Regions from separate parts of the Thioalkalivibrio sp. ALE28 genome, predicted to be linked through region 1. Evidence: predicted binding sites of a transcription regulator. Region 1 holds the regulator's gene; each other region holds the start of a gene.
The links. Region 1 encodes sigma-54, which starts transcription at its own class of promoters, with help from an activator protein. Its sites were predicted from a motif close to TGGCANGNTNCNTGCTT; they were not measured.

Region 1 (5,755 bases):
GAGCCACTGCGAGAGAAAGCCCTGGATGCTGTCGAACATGGCCGCGACCTCCCCGTGCCCCTCAAGGAACTCGCATACGGCCGGGTCGCGGCCGGTCAGGCCGGCCAGCTCGCGTTCGTAGTAGGGGTTGGGCAGGCAGCGCACGTCGAACACGAAGTCCGAGTCCATCGGCGCGCCGTGCTTGAAACCGAAGGACTGGAACAGCAGGGACAGCTCGTGCTCTCCGCGCTCACCCATACGGTCGCGCAGCGTACGGGCCAGGTCGTGCATTGACAGCCGCGAGGTGTCCACCGTCAGGTCGGCCTCCGCCGCGACGTGGCCCAGCCACTCGCGTTCGCGGTCGATGGCCTCCACCAGGGGTACGCCATCGCGCGCCAGTGGGTGACGCCGCCGGGTCAGGTGGTAGCGCCGCAGCAGCACGTCGCTGGAGGCCTGCAGGAACAGGACCTCCACCTGCAGGCCCTCCGCCCGTAGCCCGGCCAGCAGGCTGGAAAACCCTTTCAGGGCCTCCAGCCCGCTGCGCACGTCGACGCCCACCGCCAGATGGCGATCGCCCTCGGTGTCGTAGTGGCCCTGGCGCACCTGGCGGATCAGATCCGGCAGCAGCGGCAGCGGGAGGTTGTCCACACAGAAATAGCCCGCGTCCTCCAGGGTGTGCAGGGCGACGGTCTTGCCGGATCCGGACAGACCGCTGACGATCAGCAGGCGCATGACGGCCTCAGCCCTCCGGGTCCGGGTTAGGGACGGTCGTGGCGGGCACGGCCCGGTGGTAGGGCGGCTCCTCGGCCTCGCCGCTCATCTGCCGCCGCTGGCGGGCGCGCAGGTCATCCCCGGCGATGTAGCCCTGCATGTGCAGCATGTGGTTGCGCACGGCGGCCTCGATCATCACCGCGATGTTGCGACCCGGCGCCACCGGGAGGCTGATCAGCGGGATCCGCAGGCCAAGGATGTCGATCTCGCCGCGGCGCCCGTTCAGCCGGTCGTCGGGCACCGGCGAGGGTTCACCGTGATCGCGCAGGTCGATAATCAGTCGCAGGTACTTGCCGCCCTTGATTGCGGAGTCGCCGTACATCGCGCGGATGTTCAGCACCCCCAGGCCGCGCACCTCGAGCAGGTCCTGGAGCAGGGCCGGGCAGTGACCGCGCACGATGTCGGGGGCAATGCGCGCGAACTCGGGGGCATCGTCGGCGATCAGGCGGTGCCCGCGCGAGATCAGCTCCAGCGCCACCTCGCTCTTGCCGACGCTGGAGGCCCCGCTGATCAGGACGCCGATGCCGAGGATCTCCATGAACACGCCATGGCGCACTTCGAAGTGCGCCAGACGCTGCTGCAGGAAGTAGCGCAGCAGCGCGATGATCTCGTGGCTGCTGGTGCTGGAGCACAGGATCAGCGGCAGCGCCTCCTGCGGGGCATGGGGCATCTCCGAGAACGGGCAGGTGTCCTCGGCGAAGATCACCGCGGTGGTGCCGGTGCGGGCCATCTCCAGGATCAGGTCGTTGCGCTGGTCGTCGCTGAGGCCGGCGATGTAGCGGGCCTCGAAGTCCCCGATGACTTGGATGCGGTTGGGTCGGATCAGGTTGAGGTGGCCGGCCAGAGGCAGGTCATCCCCGTCCTCGCCGACCAGCTTGCGGTCGGGGGCGGCGTGCTCGCCATGCACGAAGCGCAGATCCAGGCGGTTGCCCATAGCCTGGATCAGGCTCTCCACGTTGATGTCGCGGGCAATCCCGCCTTCGCCCAGTGCCTCGTTCATGAGCAGGGCCGGCGGGGATCGGTGGCGTGGCAGGGTGCGGGGCGCACGGGATCAGCCCTCGCGGAAGCGGCGGACGAGTTCCTGTTCCAGGCTGGCGGCATCGCCGGCCCGGCGCAGGGCGGCAATGGTGTCCGGTTGCGAAAGCCCGCGCGCCAGCTGGGCCAGCAGGTCGAGGTGATCGCTGGTGGCGGCCTCCGGGACCAGCAGGGCGATCAGGATGTCGACCGGCTCGTGGTCCATGGCGTCAAAGTCGACGCCGCTCTCCAGGCGCAGGACGGCCACGCGCGGAGCCTCGAGATCGGCCAGGCGGCCATGGGGGATCGCAACCCCATGGCCCAGGCCGGTGGAGCCCAGCTTTTCGCGCGCGGACAGGGCCTCGAAGATCGCGGTGCTGCCCGGTCCGCCGGCATCACCGCCGCCGGCGAGGAGTTCCGACAGGGCCTCCAGGGCCCGCTTCTGACTGGAGCATTCCGGCTCCAGGCGGATGCGCTCGGCGGTGATCAGCTCGGCAATGGACATGGGTCAGGAGGCCTGCTCGCGGTTGCGCTGGGCGCCCTCGGCCCGGTGATGATCCTTGACCTTTTCCTTGTGCTTGATCAGCTGGCGGTCGACCTTGTCGATCAGCGCGTCGATGGCGGCGTACATGTCCTCGTGGGAGGCCTCGGCGTGGATGTGATTGCCGCTGACCTGGAGATTCGCCTCGGCCTTGTTGAACTGGTTCTGGGTCTTCTCGTGGGTCAGCACGACGTGCACGTCGATGACCTTGTCGAAGTGGCGCTCCAGCTTCGCGAACTTCTCGTTGACGTAGTCGCGCAGGGCGTCGGTGAGGTCCACATGGTGGCCGGTCAGGTTGATCTGCATGGTCGGGACTCCTTGGTTACTTGTGGCCGGTGGGCATGGAGGCCATCTGCCGGCGTTCGCTGGATGAAGGGATCTGCATCGCCTCGCGGTACTTGGCTACGGTGCGACGCGCCACATTGATGCCCCGGTCCGCCAGGATCTGGGCGAGCCGGGCATCGCTGAGCGGCTTGTTCGCGGGTTCGTCGTCGATCAATTCGCGAATCATGGCACGGATGGCGGTGGCGGAACACTCGCCACCGTCGTTGGTGCCGACGTGGCTGGAAAAGAAATACTTGAACTCGAAGACCCCGCGCGGGGTGTGCATGTATTTCTGGGTTGTGACCCGGGAGATGGTCGATTCGTGCATCTCCAGGATCTCGGCGATATCGCGCAGGATCAATGGCTGCATCGCGACCTCGCCGTGTTCCAGGAAGCCCTGCTGGCGATGGACGATCGCCTCAGCGACGCGCAGCAGGGTGTCGTTGCGGCTGTGCAGGCTCTTCAGGAACCAGCGCGCCTCCTGCAGCTGGTCGCGCATGAAGGCGCTGTCGCGGGCATCCGATACCTGGCGCACCATGCCGGCGTAGAGGTCGTTGATACGGATGCGTGGCGCGATCTCCGGGTTCAGCTCCACGCGCCAGCCCTCCGGGGTGTGGCGCACGTAGACATCGGGCACCACGTATTCGGAGGTGGCGGCACTGATCTGCGCGCCCGGCCGCGGGTTCAGGGTGCGGATCAGGTCCAGGGCGCGCGCCAGTTCGTCCGGGTCGCGCACACCCGACTGGCGTTGCAGGGCTTTGTAATCCCGCTTGCCCAGGCTGTCCATGCCGTGTTCCAGGATCGCCCGGGCGGCCTCGCGGGCGGGGGCGTCCGGGGCCAGTTCGCGCAGCTGGATCTCCAGGCATTCGCGCAGGTCGCGCGCGCCCACGCCCAGCGGGTCGCATTGCTGGATCCAGTGCAGGACCGCCTCGACCTCGTCCACGCCGACGGGTTCGTCCTCGCCGCGGCTGATGGTCTCGGCCAGGGTCTCGAGGTCGCCTTCGAGATAGCCATCGGGGCTGATCGCGTCGATCAGGGCCGCGCCGATGCGCTGGTCGCGCGGGGTCAGGTGGCTCAGGTGCAGCTGCCACAGCAGGTGGTCCTGCAGGCCCTCGCCGTCATCGTCACTGGTGTTCTCCAGTGGGTCGCGGTCATCCACGCCCTTGGGGGCGGGCGGCGGTTCGTAGATGTCGTCCCAGCGGCTGTCGGTGGTGAGCTCCTCGGGAATCACGTCATCGCTGGTGGTAGTGGCCTCCATGCGGTCGCCTTCCACCACCTCGCCCTCCGCGTCCAGGCGCTCGGCCCCGCCCATGTCGTCCTCGTCTTCCACCTGTTCCAGCATGGGGTTGCTCTCCAGCGCCTGCTGGATCTCCACCTGCAGCTCGAGCGTGGACAACTGCAACAGGCGGATCGCCTGCTGCAGTTGCGGGGTCATGGTGAGCGTTTGACCCAGCTGAAGATTCAGGCCGGGTTTCAGCATTGGCTGTGCGGGTCGCGGGTGACCATAAGAGCGATCTTAAATGCTGCCTCGTGGTTTGTGCACCGGCGCGGGTTGTGCGCGTGCCGGAATCACAGGCGGAAATTCTCGCCGAGATAGACCCGGCGCACCTGGGGATCGGCCAGTAGCTCGTCGGGTGTCCCGGCGGCCAGCAGGCGCCCCTCGCTCAGAATATAGGCCCTGTGGCAGATCCCGAGGGTTTCGCGCACGTTGTGATCGGAGATCAGAACCCCGATGCCGCGCGCTGCAAGGTGGCGAATTACATCCTGGATATCGCCCACCGAGATCGGGTCCACCCCGGCAAAGGGCTCGTCCAGGCAGATGAATTGCGGGTCACCGGCCAGGGCCCGCGCAATCTCGGCGCGCCGACGTTCGCCGCCGGACAGCGCGATCCCGGGGCTGTGGCGCACGGTCTCGAGCTGAAACTCCTCGATCAGGGCGTCGCCGATACGCCGGCGTTCGTGGCGGTCCAGGCCGGGGCGCAGTTCCAGCACGGCCTGCAGGTTGTCCCACACGCTCAGGCGGCGAAAGATCGAGGCCTCCTGGGGCAGGTAGCCGAGACCGGCGCGGGCGCGCACGTGGATGGGCGCGCGGGTGATGTCGTGCCCGCCCAGGGTGATGCGCCCGGCGTTAGGGCGGATCAGCCCGACCAGGCTGTAGAAGCAGGTGGTCTTGCCGGCGCCGTTGGGACCCAGCAGGCCGACCACTTCACCGGGTGCGAGGTCGACATCCATCTGGTCGAGCACGGTGCGCTGGCCGTAGCGCTTGGTCAGTTCGCGCCCGATCAGGCGATCACGGGCCTCGGCGGGTGCCGGCGCCGGGCTGGTGGCGGGTGCGTTCATTCGTCGTCGCGTGGCTGGATGGTGATGCGTACGCGTTCGCTGTCGTCCTCGCCGCGTTCGGCCTCGATCACGTCGGTGGTCAGGTCGTAGGTGATGCGCTTGCCGCGCGCCTCTTCGCTGGCGGTGATCACATGGGCCTGGTCGGTGAGGATCATGCGGTCATCGTTCAGCAGGTAGTCGATGCGCAGCGCGGTGGCGATGCGCATCTCGCCGGTCTCGGGGTCGGGGGATTCCAGGCGGGCCGGCTCGCCGTGGGCCTCCATCTCGTAGGGGCGACGATCCCGGGTGCGCACGTAGACCGTGTCGGCCTCCAGCGTCATGTCGCCGCGGATCACGATCACGTCCCCGGTGTAGGTGCCCAGGCCCTGGCGTTCGTCCATCTCCGCGTGGTCGGCGGTGATCTCCACCGGCAGCGAGGGTCCCGACCCCTGCTGGCCCAGGGCCGGCGTCGCCAGCAGGGCGGAGAGGAGGCCGGCCGCCGCAAGCAGGCCCGGCAGGCGGCGGCTATTCGGGATCGGGGTCATGCGCGGGGTCCTCCTCGCTCGCCTCGCTGTAGAGCGAGTACACGTCATGGAACAGCTCTATGGTATCCGCTCGCGAGTCCACGCGCAGGCCGGTGCCGCGCTGGAACAGCCCGGGCTGGTTCAGGGTGGAGAGGGCGTCCGAGGTGGCGACCATGGTGTCTGTGGCGATGCGTACATCCCGCGAGTCGATGACCGTCTGCACGCGTTCGCCGAGGGCTGGTTGTACGCCGTGGGTGGGGCCGACCAGGTCCAGGGTTTCGTC
Region 2 (5,755 bases), on a different contig from region 1:
TCCTCCCTGCGTACCGCCACATGGGCATTCCACTCGTTCTGCCCCGTCTTGACGAAGTAGATGTTGGCGTCCCGCGCAATGCCCAGAGAGTCATACATCGTGAGCGAGGTCGAGAAGTTGTAGGTCTCCGGATCCTCGAGATCGAAATCCGCCGGATCGGCGCTCAAGGCCGGCGCATCCGAACGCAAATTGATCAGTGCCTCGAGATTCTCGGTGGCCTGGGGCGCGGCCGTATCGGTTTGCAGACGCAAGTCCCCGAGATTCGTACCACCCGCCTCGTCATAGCCCTGCAGGCGCAGGCCCTGGTTGTTCACCAGGTACCCGTCGCGGTCGACCTGGAAGGCCCCCGCCCGGCTGTACACCGTGCTGCCCTGGTCGTTCAGGACGAAGAAGCCCTCGCCGTTGATCGCCAGGTCCAGGCCGTTCTCGGTGAACTCGGTCCGTCCCTGCGAGAACTGCTGGGTGACCGCCTGCAGTCGTGTGCCGGAGCCGATGGCTGTCTGGCTGATCCCGCCGAAGCTCTGGGCGAACACATCGCCGAACTCGGCACGGGAACGTTTAAACCCCGTGGTCCCCGAGTTGGACACATTGTTACCGGTGGTCTGCAGATCGGCCTGGGCCGCGTTGAGTCCGCTCAATCCGATATTGAAGGGCATGGGGTGTTTCCTCCGTCAGGGTTCTTGTTGCGGGGCGTCAGCCGCCAATCCGCCGTACATCCGAAAAGCTGATCTCGCCCAGGCCCTGCACGGTCAGTGCCAGCCCGGAGTCACTGCCCACCGCGACGCTTTCCACGCGGGCATCCAGAAAGGTATCCACGGCCTCCGACTGGGTCCCGGAGCGGGCCGTGGCCTTGAATTCGTAGACGCCCGGTGGCGCGAAGGTGCCGTCGTCGCGCATGCCGTCCCAGGTGAACTCCTGCAGGCCGCTGCCGGCAGCGCCCATATTCATGCGGCGAATGCGCTCGCCATTCGGGCTGTACACGTCGATCTGCAGCTCTTCGGTGGCGCGCTCCAGATCGACCGCGCCGTTCACCCGCCCGTCGGGCCCCAGTTCGCCAAACTCGACGGGCACCAGTACATCCTTGCCAACCAGCGAAGCCGCCTGCAGCGTCTGGTTCTGCCCCAGGGACTGCGCCAGCTTCTCGAAGGACTTGGACAGCTGCTCGATGCCGGTCACGGTGGAGAACTGCGCCATCTGGCCGAGGAAATCACCGTTATCCATCGGCTCCATCGGGTCCTGGTTCTCCAGCTGGGTGGTCATCAGCTTGAGGAAGTCGGACTGCCCGAGGCGGTCCATCTCGCCTTCCGGCTTCTTCTCCGGGCGCGACAGGCCGAGGCGATCCAGCAATTCGGGGGAAATCTGTGTCATGGCGGGCTCCTCTAGCCTTGGCCGATCTGCAATGTGCGCTGGAGCAGCTGACGCGAGGTCTCCATCACCTCGACGTTCGCTTCGTAGTTGCGCGAGGCGGACATCATGTTGGCCATCTCCTCGACCACGCTGATCGCCGGGCGGAAGATGTAGCCCTCCTCGTTCGCCTGCGGATGGTGCGGCTCGTAGTGGGCCTGTGGCGGGGCCTGCGACTCGGTCACGCCGGCCACCCGCACGGACGTCGCCGCACCATTCGGGTTGGCCTGATCCATCACGCTCTGGAACAGCACCTGCTTGGCGCGATACGCTTCGTCCGGGTTGGTGGCGGCGGTGTTCGCGTTGGCCAGATTCGAGGCGACGGTATTCAGGCGCACCGACTGCGCCGACAGCGCCGAAGCCGAGGTATTGAACAGACTGAACATGTTGCTCACGACATCGATCTCCCGATCAGGCCCGCGTTAACGGTCGCCCCTCAGGGCTTCGCGGATGCCGGAGACCCGGCGATTAAGGAATTCCAGACTGCTCTGGTACTGGATCGCGTTCTCGGCAAAGGCGGCACGTTCCATCTGCGGATCCACCGTGTTGCCATCCAGGGACGCCTGCGACGGGACGCGATAAAGCGCCTCGGCCTGCCCGTTCATCGCCCCGGCATTGGGGTCGATATGCGCCGCCTGGCTACGCGCCATGGGCAAGTGATTGCCGCTCCCCGCCGCGGACTCGAGCACCGCGCGAAAGTCGATATCGCGCGCCTTGTAGTTCGGGGTGTCCGCATTGGCGATGTTGGAGGCCAGCAGCTCCATGCGCTGGGCGCGCACGTTGACCGCCTGCGGCAGGATGCCCATCGCCTTGTCGAGAGAGAGACTCATCGTTTCCGTCCTGTCCGCCCGTGGCGGACCCTCGCTACCAGAACCGGGACGCAGCCATTGCGGCCCTTTGCGAGGAGACCGATGCAATCGCTATGCCAGCGACGGGAATCCGTCTCGGCTGGGGACGCCCTTAGCGGGAAACGTGGGAAGGGGGCAATTCGAGTCGCGGCCGCATTGCGCGGGCGTTTCGGACCTGGCGGCCCTGCGACGGAGGGGCGTCAGGATTTGAGCCGGAGGACCGAGCCGTAGTCGGTGCGAACCGTCTCGAAGGCCTTGGTGTACGGGCCGGCCGTCTCCGAAGCGCCAAGAAACAGATAGCCGCCCGGATTCATCTGCCGGGCAATACCGTCAAGAACCTGTCGCTTGGTCTCGCCGGAGAAATAGATCAGCACGTTGCGGCAGAACACCAGGTCGAACTTGCCCAGTGCCGCGTAGCTGTCGATCAGGTTGAGCTTCTGAAAACGACAGCGCCGCTGCACCTCGGGAACGACCTTGTGGCCGTCCGTCACGGTCTCGAAGAAGCGCGCGCGGCGGCTCTCGCTCAACCCGCGCACAATACTCAGGCCGTCGTAGACCGCCCGCCGGGCGTCATCCAGGATCTTCTCCGACAGGTCCGTCCCCAGGATGGATACCGGCACCTTGCGCGGGGGGCGGGATTCCTCCCACTCGGAGACGACCATGGAGATGCTGTAGGCCTCCTGGCCACTGGAACAGCCGGAAGACCAGACCTTGATGCTGCTTCCCTTCGCAGCCAGCTCCGGCAACAACACATGCCGGAGGATCTCGAACGGAAAGCCATCGCGAAACCACGAGGTTTCGTTGGTCGTCATCGCGTCGATCACACGGGTGCGCAGCCGCGGATTCGGGGCTTGCCGCATCGCGTGCAGGAGCTCCGGCACGCTCTTGAAGTCGAACTCGTCGAGCAGCCGGGACAGTCGGCTCGACACCAGATACTGACGGCTGTCACCCAGCACCAGGCCGCAGCAGTCCTGCAGGAAGCGGGAAAACTCCTCGTAATCGCGGGAATCGATCACCGGTTCATCCCCGAGCACAGTCCATGGTGATTAGCATCCTGATGACGAGTCCTTGACAGCGGCGCCCGCGCCACGAAACGCAGGGGGAATCCCCGGTAGCGGGTTTCAGTATACGGTGTCGCAGGCGGGACACGACACTGGGCCCTTGTCGGCCATGTGACGCCGCCCCGGCCTTGCCGGGCGGCAACCCCGTTCCCCCCGGCGGTCATTCGACCTGTTGATCCTCGCGCCCGGTCTGGTCGAGCACCGCGTTGGCCAGTTCGTCGGGGTTGAATTTCGAGAGAAACGCATCGGCCCCGGCGCGCTTGACCATGTCGGTATTGAACTCGCCGCTCAACGAGGAATGCAGCAGCACCTTCAGATCTTTCAGGGCGGGATTGTCCCGGATCCGCGCCGTCAGCGTATAGCCGTCCATGCGTGGCATCTCGATGTCCGAGATCACCAGCTCGATCTGGTCGCGAACCGGGCCCTCCCCGGCCTTCTGCTCCAGGAAGTCGAGCGCCTCCTGACCATCCTTGAAAACCTCGTATTCGAACCCGAGACCGCGAATCGCCCCCTCGATCTGCTTGCGCGCCACGACCGAGTCGTCAACGATCACGACCTTGCTCCCCCCCGCTGGCGTGGCGTCCGCTCGGATGGACTCGGAGACCTCGGTCGGCAGAGGATTGACGATCGAAAGCACCCGTTCCACGTCGATGATCTCGACCAGCTTGTTGTCGATCTCGGTGACCGCGACCAGGAAGGACTCGCGCCCCGTACCACGCGGAGGGGACTTCACGTCCTGCCAGTTCACATTCACGATCCGGTCCACGGCCGACACCCAGAACCCCTGAACCGAACGGTTGAACTCGGTGACCACCACCTTCTGGTCGCCGCTGTCGCTGGCACCGGCCGCGCTGCGCAGGCCCATGGCGCGCGCCAGATCGATAATCGGCACCGTGCCGCCCCGCAGCGTAGCCACACCGCGCACCACACTCATCGACCCCGGGATCTGGCGCAGCGGCGGCGACGGGATCACCTCGCGCACCTTGAACACGTTGATTCCGAAGGTCTGTGATCCACCCAGTTGGAACAGCAGCAGTTCCATCCGGTTCTGACCCACCAGCTGCGTTCGCTGGTTCACATCGTCAATGAATTGACTCATGGTGCTGCTCTCCTTGTCCCGCGCCCATCTGCCGCGAGCCGCTCCCGGGAGCTCAGTGTGCACCGCGCACCCCCGGGCTGTCATTTGCAATCGCCTGTATGCGCCTTCTGGCGCCGCTTCCCAGGGATAACGGCATTGAACGCCGGGCCTTGAGTCGGGCACCGCCCGGACAACTGGCATCAAACCTGCATAGCTTCGGGTCCGCGAACGGACGCGGCAGACCCGGGGTATTCCCTCGGGCGGCGAGGACCGGCATATGCATCCACATACAACCTGTACATCACGCTGCATCCCCATGGGGCTCATGGCTCTCGTGGCGTGGTTCGCGCTCTCCGTGCCGGCCCACGCCGAGATCCACCCCGTTGCGGAGATCCGCGCGGCCGCGGAACAGTTTCTGTTGCAGGAGCTGGACGCCGAACATAGCGACGACATCAATATCGAGATCGGCCAGCTCGACAACCGGCTCCGGCTGGCCTACTGCCATGACGGACTCAACGCCCGTTTCCCGCCCGGCGGCCGCCGCGACGGCAATACCGCGATCCACCTTCAGTGTGCGGGCCCGGTCACCTGGCAGCTGTATGTCCCGGCCACGGTGGAACGTTACGCTCAGGTGCTGGTGGCCAGTCGCAACCTCCCTCGCCAGCACACGCTGACCAGCGGCGATCTGCGCTTCCAGCGCATCGAGACGTCACGCCACGCGGGCAGTTATCATGAAGACAAGTCGGCCCTCATCGGTCAGCAGACCCGGCGCAGCATTCGTCCGGGCCAGATCATCGGCACACAGCACGTCACCCAGCGCGAGATCGTCAGCCGCGGCCAGCGGGTCACGATCCTTGCCGAAAACGGCTCGATCGCCATCCGCATGCAGGGCGAGGCCCTGGAAAACGGCAGCCTCGGGGACCGCATCCGGGTCAAGAACACCTCGTCCGGGCGCGTGGTCGAGGGCGAAATCCAGCCCTCCGGGCACGTCCGGGTGACACTTTGATGCCGACTCTGTGATCGGTGTTACAAAAACCACCGCCACAGGGCTACAGTTTCAGCACACGCGGCCGTAAACACTTGCAGCACAGTTACAACGACAGGACGGCACAATGGATATCAAGGGCCTCAATACGAACAGTCTGCGCCCCGACGGCCAGAGCTCCACGGTCAAGGGCCGCGAGGACTCCAGCGGCGCGCCCAACCGGGCGCAAGGGTCGGATAGCGCCGCGACCACCGGTAACGATTCGCTTACCCTGACCGGCGCCGCCCAGGCGATGAGTTCGGCCGCCAGCGCCGGCGAGAACGCCCCGTTCGACGCGGCGCGTGTGGCCGAGCTGCGCGAGGCGATCGCCAGCGGCAAC
Region 3 (5,755 bases), on a different contig from region 1:
CCTTCGGCGAGCACCAGGGGCGCGAGACCTTCTCCTTCTTCCTGCCGTTGTCCGATCCGGCCGGGCGGATCGTGGGCCTGCTGCAGGTGACCCGCGATGTGACCCCGTTCCGGGCCTTCGTCACGCAGCTGCAGTGGCAGGGCGGGTTGCTGATGCTGGCGGTCAGTGCGCTGTTCCTGCTGGTCGTACTGTTCGGCTACCACCGCGCCGTCGGCCGGCATGTGTCGCGCCTGATGGCCGCGATGCGCGCGATCGGCGATGGCCAGCGCGGCCTGCGGGCGCCGGAGGACGGGCCGGCCGAACTGCGCGGGCTGGCGGTCTCGATGAACCGCATGATGGAGCGCCGCGAGGCCTCGGAGGCGGAACTGGAGGCGCAGCGCCACGAGCAGGTGCGGCTCGAGGAAAAGCTGCGGCACTCGGAGAAGCTGGCGGCGATCGGCCAGCTCGCGGCCGGTGTGGCGCATGAGCTGGGGACACCGCTCGGGATTATTGCCGGGCGGGTGCAGCGGGCCATTCGCCGCCTGCCGGAGCCGGATCCTGCGCGCAAGGAGATGGAGGCGTTGCAGGCCGAACTCGAGCGGGTGGAGACCATCGTGCGGCAGTTGCTGGACTTTGCCCGTCGCAATCCCCTGCAGGAACGCCCCCTGGACCTCGCGCAACTGGTCGGCGACCTGGTCGAGCGGGTGCGCGCGCGGCACGCGCCCGACGCGATCCGGTTCCAGGTGGACGGGGAGGCGCTGGTCGTCGCGGCCGATCGTCTGCGCCTCGGACAGGCGCTGGAGAACCTGCTGGAGAACGCGGCCCAGGCGGCCGCCGGTGAGGTGCGGGTCCACTGGCGGGCGGAGGCCGACCGGGTAACCCTGGTGGTGGCCGATGACGGTCCGACCGCCGGGCGCGGGATCGACGACGAACAGGCGGCGCGCCTGTTCGAGCCCTTCTTCACCACCAAACCCACGGGCGAGGGAACCGGACTGGGGCTGGCTGTTGTCCAGGTGGCACTGGAAGATCATCGCGGCACGGTCGCGCTGGATCGCAGCGTGCCCGGGGAGACCCGCTTTGTCGTGCATCTGCCGCTGGCCACTGACGAACCGCAGGAGACGCGCCTATGAGCGCCGCGCCACAAACACCCGCCGCGCCCCCGGAATCGGTCCTTGTCGTCGAAGACGACCGCGGACATCGCGAATTGCTGCACGAGGAGCTGGCCGAGGCCGGCTACGCGGTCACCGCGGTAGGCAGCGCCGAGGACGCCGCGCGGGCACTGGCACAGCAGGCCTTCAGTCTGGTGGTCAGTGACCTGCGTCTGCCGGGCGCCGACGGGTTTCAGGTGCTCGAGGACGCGCGCGCCCGGGTGCCGGCGCCGGGCTTCATCATGCTGACGGGCTTCGGGACCATCGACCAGGCCGTGGCCGCGCTGAAGGCGGGGGCGGACGACTTTCTGACCAAGCCGGTGGACCTCGATCATCTGCGCCTGGCTGCGGACCGGGTAACCGAGGCGCGTCGCCTGAAGGACGAGGTGCGGCGCTATCGCGAGGTGCTCGCCCGGGCCGACGGGTTTCATGGCATGCAGGGACACAGTCCGGCCATGCTGCAGATGTTCGACCTGATCCGGCGGATCGCGGCCGCCGACGGCAGCGTCCTGATTACCGGCGAGTCCGGGACCGGCAAGGAACTCGTGGCGCGGGCGCTGCACGCGGAAAGTGACCGGGCGCACGGGCCGTTCGTCGCGCTCAACTGCGCCGGCATCCCCGAGGCCCTGCTGGAGTCGGAGCTGCTGGGGCATGTTGCGGGTGCCTTCAGTGGGGCCAAGGGTGCCCGTCGAGGATTGTTCACCGAGGCACATGGGGGAACCCTGTTCCTGGACGAGATCGCCGAGATGCCGGTGGCGATGCAAAGCAAGCTGCTGCGCCTGCTGCAGGACGGACGGGTGCGCCCGGTGGGCGCCAACGAGGAGATCGAGACGGATGTGCGTATCGTCGCGGCCACCCACCAGGACCTGCAGGCGCACATGGCCGACGGCCGTTTCCGCGAGGATCTCTACTATCGCCTGGAGACCTTCCGCATCGAGATCCCGCCGCTGCGAGAACGCGGTGACGATATCGAGTACCTGGCCCTGCAGTTCCTGCGCCAGCAAGCCCTGGCCCGAGGCCTGCCCGAGCGGCGTCTCAGCCCGGAGGCCCTGCGCGCGCTGGTGCGCTACCCCTTCCCCGGGAACGTACGCGAACTGGCCAGCCTCATCGAGCGCGCCGCCACCCTGGCCACGGGCGAGGTGATCGAGACCCGGGACCTGCCGGAACGCGTGTTCGCGATCGGCGGCGAAGATGCGGGTGTGGCCGCCGGTGGTGCCGGCGCAGAGGTGTTACCCGTAGCGGGAGTCGGCGACGACACCCAATGGCCGACGCTGGAAGAGCGTGAGCGCGACTACATTCAGCGGGTCCTGGAGCACGTGGACGGCAACAAGCAGCGGGCCGCGCGCATCCTCGGCATCGGACGCAAGACGCTCTACCGCAAGCTCGGCGAATCCGACCCGTCGTGACATCCTGACCCGGGTCGAGCTGACCCATGTGTCATTATGACCCATTCACAATCCCGCCGTCGGCGGACGCCATGTCAGCTGATTCAGTCCTAACCATCTGATTACTATAGAATGTCTCCCCGGTTGCCATTGTTGGCACGATGCCTGCTCCTCTTCGGGCAGCAATCGGAGAAGCGCAGCCCGCACGGGCTCATTCCTCCTCACACGGTTGCGGCGCGGCTGGACCGGGGGCGCCTCGAGCGGGTCCCGGTCGGCCGCGAGATCCGATCGAACCAAAGGAAAAGGAGCAACATGATGAATATGCGCAAGACGATCCTCGCAATGGCCCTGACCTCCCTGTTTGCCGTGGGTGGCGCGGCCTCCGCGCAGTATGGTGGTGCCGAAGGCGGCGCCGGCGGTGGCGACATGGGCGGCGCCCAGGGTGGCCAGCCCCCGGCCCAGGAAGGCGGTGCCGGCGCCGGTGGCGGTGCCCAGGGCGGCCAGCCGCCGCAGGGTGGCGCCCAGGGTGGCGCGGCCCAGGGCGGTGCCCCGATGCAGGAAGCCCCCGAGGTGGACCTGAGCGAAGGGGACATCGACACCTTCGTGACCGCCTTTGTCGCGGTGCAGGAAGTGCGCGAGGACTTCGCCGACCGCCTGCAGAACGCCGAGGACGAGACCGAGGCGCAGTCCATGCAGCAGGAAGCTCAGGACGAAATGGTCAGCGCCGTGGAAGATGCGGGCATGAGCGTCGAGGAATACAACGAAGTCGCCATGGCCCTGCAGAACGACCCCGAGCTGATGCAGGAAGTGCAGGAGCGCGCCGAAGCCCAGCTGTAAACGGGTTGTGTGCCGCCCCGGGCCTTGCGCCCGGGGCCTGCAAGGGGGGCCGCCCTTCGGGGCGGCCCCTTTATTATGTGCGGAGGGCGTTCGCGCAGGCCCCGGCCCGCCACGTCGCCTCCGGTGGACGTCGAGCACGGCCCGTCTCGCGAATTGTCCCTTTTGCTTGAATCGGGTGAAGGGAAGCGTTATTCTTGCGCGCTTTCTGAATCGCCCCGACCTCGGAGCATCGAACATCATGAGTACCATCAGCGCCAAGCCGGCCGAAGTCGAACGCGACTGGTTTCTCGTCGACGCCGACGGCAAGACCCTCGGCCGACTCGCCACCGAGATCGCACGCCGCCTGCGCGGGAAGCACAAGCCCGTGTACACGCCGCATGTCGATACCGGCGACTACATCGTCGTGATCAACGCGGAGAAGATTCGCGTCTCCGGCAACAAGGCCATGGACAAGAAGTACTTCCACCACACCGGTTATCCGGGTGGCATCAAGGAAGCCAACTTCACCCAGATGATCGAGCGTCATCCGGAGAAGGTGCTGGAGCTTGCCGTGAAGGGCATGCTGCCGCGCAACCCGCTTGGCCGGGCCATGTTCAAGAAGCTCAAGGTCTACGCCGGCACCGAACACCGGCATACGGCCCAGCAGCCGCAGCCGCTCGAAGTCTGAGCCGCCAGAATCAGCAAGGGAATCGATCCGAATGGCTACCAATCAGTATTACGGCACCGGCCGCCGCAAGACCGCCGCTGCGCGCGTCTTCCTGCGCCCGGGTACGGGCAACATCACGGTTAACCAGAAGCCGCTGGACGAGTTCTTCGGCCGCCAGACCTCGCGCATGGTCGTGCGCCAGCCGCTGGAGGCGACCGAGTCCACCGAAAACTTCGACGTGATCGCAACCGTCGAGGGCGGTGGTGGTAACGGCCAGGCCGGTGCGATCCGCTTGGGCATTGCCCGCGCCCTGGTGCAGTACAACGAAGAGCTGCGCTCGCCGCTGCGTCGTGGTGGTCATCTGACCCGCGATGCCCGCGAGGTGGAGCGGAAGAAGATCGGCCTGCGCAAGGCCCGTCGTGCAACCCAGTACTCGAAGCGTTAAAATTCGCCTCGAGTTTCTGCGGGACGCACGCGATCCGGTTTACTGGGGGATCGTCTAGCGGTAGGACTACGGACTCTGACTCCGTCAACCCAGGTTCGAATCCTGGTCCCCCAGCCATCCATAGAAAAGGGCCCCCTCGTGGGGCCTTTTTCTATGGATATATGAGCGAGCCCAGGGTTCGAACCTGGAAGGTTCGGCGAAGCGCAGCGGAGCACTGCACGCGCGCCGCGCGTGCAGCCCCGAAGGGGTGAGGCGGCGTAGCCGCCGAATCATCCTGGTCCCCCAGCCATGGCGGTGTGCCCCTCGATGGGGCTCACCGTCATTTGCTTCAGAATGGTCACTCCTTCAGGTGAAGCCCCTTCGCGGGGCCCTTTTCTATGGATATTTGAGCGAGTCCAGGGTTCGAACCTGGAAGGTTCGGCGAAGCGTAGCGAAGCACTGCGCGCGCGCCGCGCGTGCAGCCCCGAAGGGGTGAGGCGGCGCAGCCGCCGAATCATCCTGGTCCCCCAGCCATGGCGGTGTGCCCCTCAATGGGGCTCCCCGCCATTTGCCTCAAACTGGTCGCGACCTTCGGTAAAGGCCCCCTCGTGGGGCCCTTTTCTATGGATACTTGAGCGAGTCCAGGGTTCGAACCTGGAAGGTTCGGCGAAGCGCAGCGGAGCACTGCGCGCGCGCCGCGCGTGCAGCCCCAAAGGGGTGAGGCGGGGCAGCCGCCGAATCATCCTGGTCCCCCGCCATAGCGGTGTGCCCCTCGGTTTGGCATGTCCGCATTTCAGCATTGACGGGCAACCAACCATGCGGTGCTTCTGGCACGGGTCAGGCACGATCGCGCCCGTGAGTGGCAATCATTCCCTCAGGCCCTGCGGCGTCAATCTGCGTCCTGCCGAAGGTGGAGGGCTGTTGGCCCGGCCTCTTCTGGGTTGTGCTCCTCGGGTGGCTTCTCATCGTTGTCCCCGGCTCCGCTACAATCCCCGGGCGGGGATCGGGAATTGCAGGGAATTCTACGGTCTTTTCTCCGTCCAATAACCCAGAGCCCGTCCACGGGCCGAATGGATACGCATCAAGAAGAGGAGTGGAGCAAAGATGTCGGTACCCGATAACCCCTACGAGCCCGTGACCGTCGATACCACCGCCCACGAAGTGGAGGGCGCGGACACCTGGTACATGATCGGAATCTCCGGCATCCCGGACCCTGACAACCAGGGGCACACATCGAACGCCGGATTCGTTGTGACCGACGAAGGGGTGGTGGTCTACGACGCCCTGGGGACCCCGCCGCTGGGCTTCGAGATGATCCGCCGGATCCGTGAGGTGA
Region 4 (5,755 bases), on a different contig from region 1:
CTGTTTCACCACGAAGCACACGAAGGCACGAAGAACGGCCAGGTCAAAAGCGATAGAGCATTAACAGGAAGATGGGAAGGACGGAAGAATGCGGGAATGGTGCCCCGGGACTGATCAACCCGCCGGGCAGGCCCCAGGACACGGGCCAGCGGCCTTTACCCAAAAACCCTTCCCATCTTCCCTTCTTCCTGTGAACCGCTTTTGACCTGGCCGTTCTTCGTGCCTTCGTGGGCTTCGTGGTGAAATCAGCCTAGTCGTCGTCGAGGCCGAGTTCGTGGATCTTGCGGGTGAGGGTGTTGCGCCCCCAGCCGAGCAGGGCCGCCGCCTGCTGGCGGTGGCCGCCGGTGGCGTTCAGGGCCTCGCGGATCACCGTGCGCTCCAGTTGCGGCAGCACCGAACCCAGCAGGTCCTGGTCTCCACGCTGCCAGTGCTGGCGGGCCACCTGGGCCAGTTCGGCCGTCCAGTCCCGCGGGCCGGCGACCACGCCGGCCGGACCACCGTCCGGCTCGGCCCGGGTCTCGGCGGGCTGGTGCAGCTCGGCCGGGAGGTCGTCCAGGTGGACCTCGCGGCCCGACGCCATCACGGTCAGCCAGCGGCAGGTGTTCTCCAGCTGACGCACGTTGCCCGGCCAGGGCAGGCGCTGCAGCTCCGCCACCACCTCGGGGCGCATGGTCTTGGCTTCGACCCCCAGTTCCTGCGCCACCTCGGCCATGAAATGCTGCACCAGCAGCGGGATGTCCTCCGGGCGCTCGCGCAGGGACGGCACATGGATCCGGATCACGTTCAGACGGTGGAACAGATCCTCGCGGAACAGCCCCGCGCGCACGCGTTCCTCCAGATCCTGGTGGGTCGCGGCGATGATGCGCACGTCCACCCGGATCGGCGTATGGCCACCCACGCGGTAGAAGGTGCCATCGGACAGCACGCGCAGCAGCCGGGTCTGCAGGTCGAACGGCATGTCGCCGATCTCGTCGAGAAACAACGTGCCACCATCGGCCTGTTCGAAACGGCCCTTGCGGCTCTGGTTGGCGCCAGTAAACGCACCACGTTCGTGGCCGAAGAGTTCACTCTCCAGCAGATCCTTGGGGATGGCCGCGGTATTCAGGGCAATCAGCGGCTGATCGGCGCGCGGGCTGTGCTGGTGCAGGGCACGGGCGACCAGTTCCTTGCCGGTGCCCGACTCCCCGTTGATCAGCACGGTGATGTTGCTGCGCGACAGGCGGCCGATGGCGCGGAACATCTCCTGCATCGCCGGGGCCTCGCCGATGATCGGGGTTTCCTCGATCTCGGGGCCAGCGGTGCCGTTGTCCTGCCCGGCGCGCCGCGCCTCCAGTGCCCGCTGCACCAGAGCCACGGCCTCGTCCACATCGAACGGCTTGGGCAGGTACTCGAAGGCCCCGGTCTGGTAGGCGCCCACGGCGCTCTCCAGATCGGAGAAGGCCGTCATGATGATCACCGGCGGCGGATCGGGGCGCGTCTGCATGCGCGCGAGGAAGTCCAGGCCATTCAGGCCCGGCATGCGGATATCGGCGACGATGGTGTCCGGCACCGGGTCCCGGTCGAGCGCCGCCCAGGCGGCGTCCGCGGTCTCGAAGCCGCGCACCGCGATCGCGTGACGCTGGAGGGCACGCTCCAGCACCCAGCGAATCGAGTCGTCGTCGTCAATGATCCAGACAGTGGGCTCCATCACTTCCTGGCCTCCCGGGCCTTCGGGGGTTCAAGGGGCAGCAGGATGTCGAACGTGGTCGCCCCCGGGCGCGAATGGCATTCGATCAGACCGTCGTGCAGCTGGATCAGGCTCTGGGCAATGGGCAACCCGAGCCCGGTCCCGGCGGCGCGGCCGGTCACCATGGGGAAGAAGATGCGTTCGCGGATCTCCTCCGGGATACCGGGCCCGTTGTCGCGCACGCTCAGCTTGGCGACCAGGCGGTGGCGATGGCCGGAGATGGTGTACTGGCGCAGGATGCGCGAGCTCAGGGTGATCTCGCCCCCGTCCTCCAGCGCATGCACCGCGTTCTGCACCAGATTCAGGATCGCCTGCACCAGCATGTCGCGATCGGCCTGCACGTCCGGGATGCTGGGGTCATAGTCGCCGCGGATCTTCAGCCCCAGCGGCAGCTGCACACTGACCAGGCCCCGCACGTGCTCCAGCACCTCGTGCAGGTTGACGGGCTCGCGCCGCGGCAGGTTGTTCGGCCCCAGCATGCGATCGACCAGGCTGCGCAGCCGGTCGGCCTCGCGAATGATGATCTGGGTGTATTCCTTCAGGCCCGAGTCGTCCAGTTCGCTGGCAAGCAACTGCGCCGCCCCCCGCAGTCCGCCCAGCGGGTTCTTGATCTCGTGGGCCAGCCCCCGGGTCACCGCGCGGGTGATCGCCTGCTGCTTCTGTAACTGCTCCTCGCGGCTGATGCGCTCGTGGCGATCGATCGCATTCAGCTCGAACAGCAACTGCCCCGGCTTGTCGCCCTCGCCACGGAGCGGGGTGATGACCACGTCGGCGAGGAAACTTTCGGCCCGCAGCGGCTCCATCTGGCGCGCGCGCAGGGTGATCGGCTGATCCAGCGTCAGCGCCGAGCGCAGGCGGCTGGACAGATTCCGGTCCAGCTTGAGCCACTGGCCCAGACCATGCCCGACGATGCGTTCGCGACTGAGACCGAGCAGCACCTCGGCGGCGCTGTTCATGCTCAGCAGGCAAAGCTCGGCATCGGTCACCAGCACGGCCGTGGAGAGGTCGTCCCACCAGGGCGGGGTGGCCGGGCCGGAATTGGAAGCGGGCGTGGTCATCAAGAGGCCTCAAGCAGGAATCGCGCCAAGCAGGAATCGCCAGGCGGGGCGCCGAAGCCGGGGGCACGGTCACAAAACGCAGCCGAATCGCCAACCCCCAGAACCCAAAACGCCCTATGATGGTGCAATCATAGCACCATCATGGGGCGTTGTTTGCGCTATTTAAGTGCAGAGATCGAGGTTGTTAATTCGGAGCCGGCGTCACCGGCCAGGGAGACGCTGATTGAATCGCGCGTTCGCGCTCGAGTCGCTTTTGCGTGCGAACAAGGCGCGGTGACTGCCGTGCAGTCACTCTGCACAAGGGAACCGCAACGCCGCTCCCCCGCAAAAGCGGCCGAGCCCCTTCTTTCAATAGCTTGCGGGGTTGGTGCCCCCTGTTCCCCGATCCTGCGTTGCGCCGCTTGCGGGTAGAACCACTACCCGCTGCACGACGCGCCTTGTCTCGGAAAACAGGGGGCACCAACGCGGACGTGCGATTCAATCAGCGTCTCCCTAGGGCGCCCTGGGTGCCTGCGGGGCCCTGGGCGCCTGCGGCGCACCCCCGGGCGGGAATTGCTGCGGCCGCTGCTGCTGTTGCTGCTCGCGCGGAATGGCCATCCGCAACACGTTGAACTCGATGGTCGCGCTCGCCCCCAGCTCCTCGCCGGATGCGTCCACGATCCGGGCCTGCAGCGTATGCTCGCCGCGGTTCAGCCCCTCGAAGGTCGCCGTGGGCGACTGGCCCTCGCCCGCCTCCTCGCCGTTCAGCACCCAGATCACGCGATGGCCGGCGTCGGCATCCAGCGCTGGCTCGAGATCCAGCTCGGCACTCACATTGCCGTCGTTCGCCCGCACCCCCGAACCATCCTCCGGACGGGCAATTGCGACCCGCGTGTACGCACCCTCCGCCTCCGGCTGACCGCGGGGCCGCACGGGCCGCTCGAGAATCTCCCGCGCACCTTCCAGCGGGACCGCGCGCATGGGCTCGCGCACGTCCACGGGCTCGCTGGCGCGCCCCTCGGGCGGGCGGTCGCCAAAATGGACATTGCCCTGATCGTCGGTCCAGCGGTAGACGTCGGCACTCGCAAGCGCCGGGGCGAGAAGGACAGCCAGCGACAAGGCCAGCCAGAGCGTGGTTCGGAACATGGGTCTTCCTCCTTGGGCGGGATGGCGCGGCACCACCACCCTGCCTCCCGTGTACGTTCGGACCACCACAAGCCCGGAAGCTCCCGCGCCACCGGCACGGGCCAGCCGGGATCAGGCGGCCGCGCGAACCCAGACGCCCTGCAGCCGCGCCGCATCGGCCTGCAGGGTCGCGAGGCGATCCCGCTCGGCCGCCGCGGCCGCTCCCGACTCCAGCGCGGACAGCCAGTCATCCAGCGCAGCCAGGCGGAGCATCGTGGGCGCCGCCCCGCGTTCGATTGCAGTCAGTGGCCGCCGGGCATTGAACCCGGCCAGCACGGCCCGGTACCGCTCGGCATCCGGCTGCCCGGAGGCGTCCACGGCGAGCGCCAGGGCGATTCGCGCGAGCTGCCAGAAGGCCGGTACCGGCGCGGGCGGGATCACCAGATCGGCAAGACCGGCACCTTCCGGGTAGATGCGCACGGACTGCCAGTAGCTTCCCGCCAGCGGCAGGTCCTCGAAACGGTAGAGCCCCTGGTGGTGCAGCTCGGCGTCCAGGATCGCCCGGGACTCGGCATCCAGCGTGGACGCCATCGCATCGGCGCGCTCGCGCATCTGCTGCTGCAGCACCCCGCGCCGGTAGCCCTCGCCGACGGGCAAGGCCCCGGCCGTGTGACGCCCCTGCCAGTCGGCGGCGCGCTCGCCCAGGGCCTCCAGACTGCCGGGCCCCTCGGCCGCAACCGCGCCCTGCAACGCCTGACCGCGCTCCAGCACCAGCAGGACCTCACCAGGATCGGGATCCGCACCCCGGCCGATCACGCGACCGCAGCCGCCAGGTACCTCGCCGAGCGCGGATTCGAGCGCCGGCGCCACGGCGGATGCCAGGCGCAGACACTGCACCGGCCGGCCATCCAGTTCGAGGCCGCTCGGGCCATGGGTCAGGGCCAGGCCGGTCGCATCGGCGCAGGCCCGGGTCTCAGATTCGTTCTCTACCATCGGAAAATCACCCAGGACGGGGGTACGAAGTTGGGGTCGAGCTCGTTGCGACGGCCGTCCAGCGTGCCGTCGCCCGTGGTGTCGATCAGGTAGTAGGTCGGGCCCACGGCGGGCGTGACCTCGACCATCACCAGCTCGCCACCCATGCGGTATTCGCGCCGGGTCTCGCCGTCGCGCTCGATGATGATGATGTCGGCGTCCTCGAGCGAGCGCTGTTCGCGGGCGCGTTCATCCAGCACCGGGGGCGGCGGATCCGCGCCCTCTTCAAGCTCCGGCGGCGGCGGGGCATCCCCCCACTCGCGGTCTTCCTGCGCCAGCGCCGTGCCGGAAACCAGCAGCAGGGCCGCCAGCAGCGACAGGGGCAGGCTCGCACGCATCGAGGTCATCATCACAGTTCCATCAGTCGTTTCTTTTCTTCCGCGGACGGCTCGAAGCTGCGCGCCTCGTAGTACTCGAAGATCACGTCCACCACGTCTTCCGGTGAATCTACCAGCGAGTATAGCTGGAGGTCTTCCTCGTCAATGGTGCCCTGCTCCACGAGCGTATCCCGGAACCAGTCGAGCAGGCCCTTCCAGAATTCGCTGCCCACCAGCACGACCGGGATGCGCCGGGTTTTGCCGGTCTGCACCAGGGTCAGGATCTCCGCCAGTTCGTCCAGCGTCCCGAAGCCCCCGGGCAGCACCACGTAGGCCGAGGCGTACTTGACGAACATCACCTTGCGCGAAAAGAAGTGACGAAACCCCAGGCCCACGTCCTGGTAGTCGTTCGCGCTCTGCTCGTGCGGCAACTGGATATTCAGGCCGATGCTGGGCGAGCGGCCGGCGAACGCCCCCTTGTTGGCGGCCTCCATGATGCCCGGACCGCCGCCGCTGAC

Region 2: the regulator sigma-54 is predicted to act here: its motif matches at 2,316-2,332, upstream of flgB (flagellar basal body rod protein FlgB).
Region 3: the regulator sigma-54 is predicted to act here: its motif matches at 2,667-2,683, upstream of D105_RS0109845 (DUF4168 domain-containing protein).
Region 4: the regulator sigma-54 is predicted to act here: its motif matches at 2,796-2,812, upstream of glnL (nitrogen regulation protein NR(II)).

What each region holds. Positions count from the first base shown of each region.
Region 1 covers NZ_KB898099.1:78,822-84,576, forward strand. Annotated here, with positions in the region: gene rapZ (RNase adapter RapZ) at 1-711, opposite strand, end outside; gene hprK (HPr(Ser) kinase/phosphatase) at 719-1,750, opposite strand; gene D105_RS0108420 (PTS sugar transporter subunit IIA) at 1,802-2,269, opposite strand; gene hpf (ribosome hibernation-promoting factor, HPF/YfiA family) at 2,273-2,611, opposite strand; gene D105_RS0108430 (RNA polymerase factor sigma-54) at 2,628-4,109, opposite strand; gene lptB (LPS export ABC transporter ATP-binding protein) at 4,199-4,969, opposite strand; gene lptA (lipopolysaccharide transport periplasmic protein LptA) at 4,966-5,493, opposite strand; gene lptC (LPS export ABC transporter periplasmic protein LptC) at 5,474-5,755, opposite strand, start outside.
Region 2 covers NZ_KB898096.1:166,290-172,044, forward strand. Annotated here, with positions in the region: gene flgE (flagellar hook protein FlgE) at 1-656, opposite strand, end outside; gene D105_RS0105855 (flagellar hook assembly protein FlgD) at 694-1,368, opposite strand; gene flgC (flagellar basal body rod protein FlgC) at 1,380-1,799, opposite strand; gene flgB (flagellar basal body rod protein FlgB) at 1,827-2,234, opposite strand; gene D105_RS0105870 (protein-glutamate O-methyltransferase CheR) at 2,453-3,268, opposite strand; gene D105_RS0105875 (chemotaxis protein CheV) at 3,474-4,412, opposite strand; gene flgA (flagellar basal body P-ring formation chaperone FlgA) at 4,708-5,397, shown strand; gene flgM (flagellar biosynthesis anti-sigma factor FlgM) at 5,504-5,755, shown strand, end outside.
Region 3 covers NZ_KB898101.1:46,425-52,179, forward strand. Annotated here, with positions in the region: gene D105_RS0109835 (ATP-binding protein) at 1-1,109, shown strand, start outside; gene D105_RS0109840 (sigma-54 dependent transcriptional regulator) at 1,106-2,533, shown strand; gene D105_RS0109845 (DUF4168 domain-containing protein) at 2,828-3,349, shown strand; gene rplM (50S ribosomal protein L13) at 3,588-4,016, shown strand; gene rpsI (30S ribosomal protein S9) at 4,048-4,440, shown strand; tRNA gene D105_RS0109860 (tRNA-Gln) at 4,484-4,557, shown strand; gene D105_RS0109865 (MBL fold metallo-hydrolase) at 5,524-5,755, shown strand, end outside.
Region 4 covers NZ_KB898093.1:122,280-128,034, reverse strand. Annotated here, with positions in the region: gene ntrC (nitrogen regulation protein NR(I)) at 251-1,687, opposite strand; gene glnL (nitrogen regulation protein NR(II)) at 1,687-2,784, opposite strand; gene D105_RS0100595 (DUF4124 domain-containing protein) at 3,277-3,909, opposite strand; gene D105_RS0100590 (hypothetical protein) at 4,021-4,881, opposite strand; gene D105_RS0100585 (DUF2782 domain-containing protein) at 4,875-5,270, opposite strand; gene D105_RS0100580 (TIGR00730 family Rossman fold protein) at 5,270-5,755, opposite strand, start outside.